DNA from 2 places in the Mesorhizobium sp. P2_E6 genome. Region 2 is predicted to be linked to the other one. Evidence: predicted binding sites of a transcription regulator. Region 2 holds the regulator's gene; the other holds the start of a gene.
The links. Region 2 encodes PhoB, which activates phosphate uptake and scavenging genes when phosphate is short. Its sites were predicted from a motif close to TGTCATNNANCTGTCAT; they were not measured.

Region 1: AC1D08_RS09795 (esterase-like activity of phytase family protein) is a predicted target of PhoB. The motif match lies at 1,212-1,228, and genes of this name have one in related genera.

Annotation. Positions count from the first base shown of each region.
Region 1 covers NZ_JBFUEQ010000003.1:385,621-388,020, forward strand. The annotation lists gene AC1D08_RS09790 (GcvT family protein) at 1-1,034, opposite strand, end outside; gene AC1D08_RS09795 (esterase-like activity of phytase family protein) at 1,344-2,400, shown strand, end outside.
Region 2 covers NZ_JBFUEQ010000006.1:124,371-126,770, reverse strand. The annotation lists gene AC1D08_RS16580 (ROK family protein) at 1-617, shown strand, start outside; gene phoB (phosphate regulon transcriptional regulator PhoB) at 772-1,461, opposite strand; gene phoU (phosphate signaling complex protein PhoU) at 1,481-2,188, opposite strand; gene pstB (phosphate ABC transporter ATP-binding protein PstB) at 2,214-2,400, opposite strand, start outside.

The DNA.
Region 1 (2,400 bases), on a different contig from region 2:
GCAAGCCAGTAATTCTTCAGCCCGCGCACCGGCCCGACGATCGGATTGCCGTCGGGGGTGAAAGTGAAGGCGCCGTTGACCCATTTGCGGATGCCGGCCGTCCTCAGGCACGGAAAGCGCTCATAGGCCTTGGACAGTTCCGGGCTGATGCGGTCGATGTCTTCCGGGATCAGCTCGATGCCGTAATCCCATGGCGCGCCATCCATGTTCCAGTGCTTCGGGTTCTGCTCGTAGACGCCGAGCAGCACGCCCTTGCGCTCTTGCCTGAGGTAGGAAAAGCCGTCGAGATCGACCGCAAGACCGAGTTCCTTGTCGAGAGCGGCAACCTCCGGAATGTCTTCGGTGATGAAATAGTGGTGCTCCATCGGCGTCACCGGCAAGTCGACGCCGGCCATGCGGCCGAGCTGCTTTGCCCATAGCCCGCCGGCGTTGACGACATGCTCGGCCACGATCGTGCCTTGCTCGGTGACGACATCCCAGTGCCCGTCGGCACGCGCCTTCAACGCGACCACGCGGTTGCGCAGGATCACGTCGGCACCACGCTTTTTCGCGGCGCCGGCATAGGCATGCGTCGCTCCGTAAGGGTCGAGATGGCCTTCGTTGGAATCATAGAGGCCGCCGAGCACGTCGCTGACATCGACGATCGGGCAGATCTCCTTGATCTCTTCCGGTGTCACCAGGCGAGCCGTTTCGATGCCGACCGACTGGAACACGGCCCAGGCCGATTTCAGCCACTCCCAGCGCTGGGGATCGCTGGCCATGTTGACGCCGCCCGTCATGTGCAGGCCCGCGTCCTGGCCGGATTCGGCCTCGATCTCGCGATAGAGCTTGATGGTGTAGTCCTGCAGCGCCGCGACGTTGGGATCGGCATTGAGCGCGTGGAACCCGGCCGCCGCGTGCCAGGTCGAACCGGCCGTCAGTTCGGCTCGCTCGATCAGCGCCACATCGCTCCAGCCGAACCGTGTCAGATGATAGAGCACCGAGGCTCCGACCACGCCACCCCCGATGACGACTGCGCGGTAGTGCGACTTCAAGGCTTCCCTCCCCGGTTAGTCCGAAGGCTGCACCATATACGCACTGGACATATGTGTCTAGTACGATGCACGCACACCACGCTTTGTCGACTTGAGCTAGAAGGGAGTGATCAATTCTTTGGTGCGACCACAGGTTATTATCGGCGTGTGAAGAACCCGACGGGGCATTGCGCGCGCTGTCACGCAAGCATCATGTTTGCGCCGTAGACCGCTTTCGGGGAGGCGCGCGCGGCATCATCGATGCCGCACCTCTTTCAGCTCTTTCGCCATCGGCCGCTCCGGCACGCTTTGTTACAAAGAGGATCATCCATGAAACACCTGCACCGAACCGCGTCGCTCGGCGTCGCGCTGGCATTGTTCACCGCCTTGACGCCGGCGCTGGCCGACAGCACCGCGACCGTCGGCGGCATCAGCTTCGTCAACAAGGGACTGGTCGGCGTCGGCCGCATCCCGGCCAGCCAGAAGGACAAGTTCGGCGAAACGTTCGGCTCAGGTTCCGGCATGGCGATCGACACCGCCGGCTGGACGCATGGTGCCGACGGCTACAAGGGTTCGCTCTGGCTGCTGCCGGACCGCGGCTACAATGTCGTCGGCACCACCGACTACCGGCCGCGCCTCAACACGATCGGCATCGAGTTCGCGCCAACCGCGCCTGGTGCGGCACCCGCTGCCGGCCAGGAGCAGTCCGGCGTCAAGGCGACACTCGCCGACACCATGCTCCTGACCGACGACAAGGGCGCTGATGCCACGGGCCTCGACCCGCTCAACGGCGTGCGCGCAGCAAGCGGCGACATGCCGATCCTGCCCGAGGCCAACGGCAAGCTGGCGCTCGACAACGAGGCGATCGTGCGGCTAGCCGACGGCTCGATGTTCATCTCCGACGAATACGGCCCGAACATCTATCGGTTTTCCGCTGAAGGCCGCCTGCTGTCGGCGACCCAGCCGCCGGCTGCCCTCGTGCCGATGCGCCATGGCGCGCCGAACTTCGCCTCGGACAATCCAGGTCCAGGTGCTGCCGAGCCCGATCCGAAGGATCCCGATACCGGCCGACAGAACAACCAGGGCCTCGAAGGCATGGCGATGACGCCGGACGGCAAGTTCCTGATCGCCGTGCTGCAGTCGGCGCCCCGGCAGGATGGCGGCGATTCCGGCGCGACGCGCCAGAACACGCGCGCGCTGGTCTATGACGCTTCCGACCTCGCCCATCTCAAGCTGGCGCACGAATATGTCGTGCCGCTGCCGGTGTTCAAGGATGCCAAGGGCAAGACCAAGGTGGCGGCGCAGAGCGAGATCGTCGCCCTGTCCGACCAGACCTTCCTGATGCTGACCCGCGACAGCGGCAACGGCCAGGGGTTGAAGGGCGACA
Region 2 (2,400 bases):
ACCGCGACGACTTCATCGCCATCCTGTTGTCGCACGGCATCGGCATGGGCCTGGTGCTGAAGGGCGAGCTGTTCACCGGCACTCATTCCTCGGGCGGCGAGTTCGGCCATATGATCCATCGGCCGCACGGCGCGCTGTGCCGCTGCGGGCGGCGCGGCTGCGTCGAGGCCTATGCCGGCAACTACGCCATCTGGCGCAACGCAAGGCAGATGAGTGAGGACGCGGAACCGGTCGCCGATGTCAGTGATGCCGACATGCGCGCGCTGGCGACCGCGGCCCGCGAGAGGGATGGACCCGAGCGCGAGGCCTATCGCAAGGCCGGCGAGGCACTCGGCTACGGTCTCGGCAGCCTGTTCGCGCTGATCGACCCGGCGCCCGTCGCCATGGTCGGCGTCAGCGCCGCCGCCTTCGACCTGATCGAGCCGGCATTGCGCGAGGCGATTGCCCAGACCGCCGGCGGCCAGCATTCGCAATCGATTTCCTTCGACACCGAACCGAACGAACTGCCACTGATCCGCGAAGGCTGCGCCACACGGGCACTGACCTTCGTAGACCAGGAGATTTTCGCGCCCGGCACGCAGGCGAGATCCGGCCTCGGTGGCAAGAACGTTGCGTGAATAACGCGCCGGGATGCGTTGAGATTCAGGTTAGGCCGAGTCGAGAATGGCGGGTTCCGAGAACCGGAACGGAGCGGACATTTGGATCCGTGAGTACCGGAAGCGCAGGAGACTGCCGTTCGCAGGCCGGCATCACCTGAATATCAGCAGATCCCTAATCTTCCCGGATTGCGTAGCCCGCCCCACGAATGGTGCGGATGACATCGGGCATGCGGCCATTGTTGACCGCCTTGCGCAGCCGGCCGACATGCACGTCGACCGTGCGTTCGTCGATGTAGATCGTCTCGCCCCAGACATTGTCGAGCAGCTGGCTGCGCGAGAACACGCGGCCGGGATGGCGCATCATGAATTCGAGCAGGCGGAATTCGGTCGGTCCGAGCCGGATCTCGCTCTTCTTGCGATAGACCCTGTGCGATTCACGATCGAGCACGATGTCGCCGACCTTGAGCACGCTGGACAGCACTTCCGGCTTGGCGCGGCGCAACAGCGCCTTGACCCTAGCCATGAACTCGGGCGTCGAGAACGGCTTGACCAGATAGTCGTCGGCGCCGGTCGAGAGGCCGCGCACACGATCGCTTTCCTCGCCACGCGCGGTCAGCATGATGATCGGCAGCCGCTCGGTCTCGGGACGCATTCTTAGCCGGCGACAGAGTTCGATGCCGGACACTGCTGGCACCATCCAGTCGAGCACCAGCAGGTCAGGCACGTTTTCCTGGAGGCGGATTTCGGCCTCGTCGCCGCGCGTCACCACCTCGACCTGGTATCCCTCGGACTCGAGATTGTAGCGCAGGAGCACGCCAAGCGGCTCCTCGTCCTCCACCACCATGATGCGTGGCGCGATCATCGACTGGTCACCCCTGCCGTCATGCCGCCGGCGCGGACATCGCCGTCTCGTCCTGCTTCGGACGATTGGCGGGCAGCTGCGTACCGGTCAAAACATAATACGCATTTTCCGCGATGTTGGTGACGTGATCGCCGATGCGTTCGAGGTTCTTGGCGCAGAACAAAAGATGCGTGCAGGCGGTGATGTTGCGCGGGTCTTCCATCATGTAGGTCAGGAGTTCGCGGAACACCGAGGTGTACTTGACGTCGATGCGCTCGTCGTCGGCGCGCAGCTTCGCCAGCGCCGCGGCGTCGCGCGCCGTATATTCCTCGATGACGCCCTGCACCTGGATCAGCACCAGCTGCGCCATTGCGTCGATGGAGTGCGACAGGTCGCGCGGGGTGACGCTGAGGCCGACGGTGCCGACGCGCTTGGCGATGTTCTTGGCAAGGTCGCCAATGCGCTCGAGGTCGCCGGCCATGCGGATCGAACCGACGACATGACGCAGATCGTCGGCCATCGGCTGACGCTTGGCGATCAGTGTGATGGCGCGGTCGTCGAGCTCGCGCTGGCGCGCGTCCATGATCGCATCGTCGGAGACGACGCGCTGCGCCAGGGCGTTGTCGGAATTCAACAGCGCCTTGGTGGCGCCGCCGACCATCGAGCCGGCGAGGTCGCCCATGTCGCGGATCAGCCTGCTGATCTGTCCGAGATCCTCGTCGAAAGAAGCGACTGTGTGTTCGCCCATGATCTTAGTCCTCGTATGCCTGAGCTCAGCCGAAGCGGCCGGTGATGTAGTCCTGCGTGCGCTTCTCGCGGGGCGACGTGAAGATCTTCTCGGTGCGGTCGAACTCGACCAGTTCGCCCAGATACATGAAGGCCGTCTGCTTCGACACGCGCGCCGCCTGCTGCATGTTGTGGGTGACGATGACGATCGTGTAGTCGGCTTGCAACTCGTCG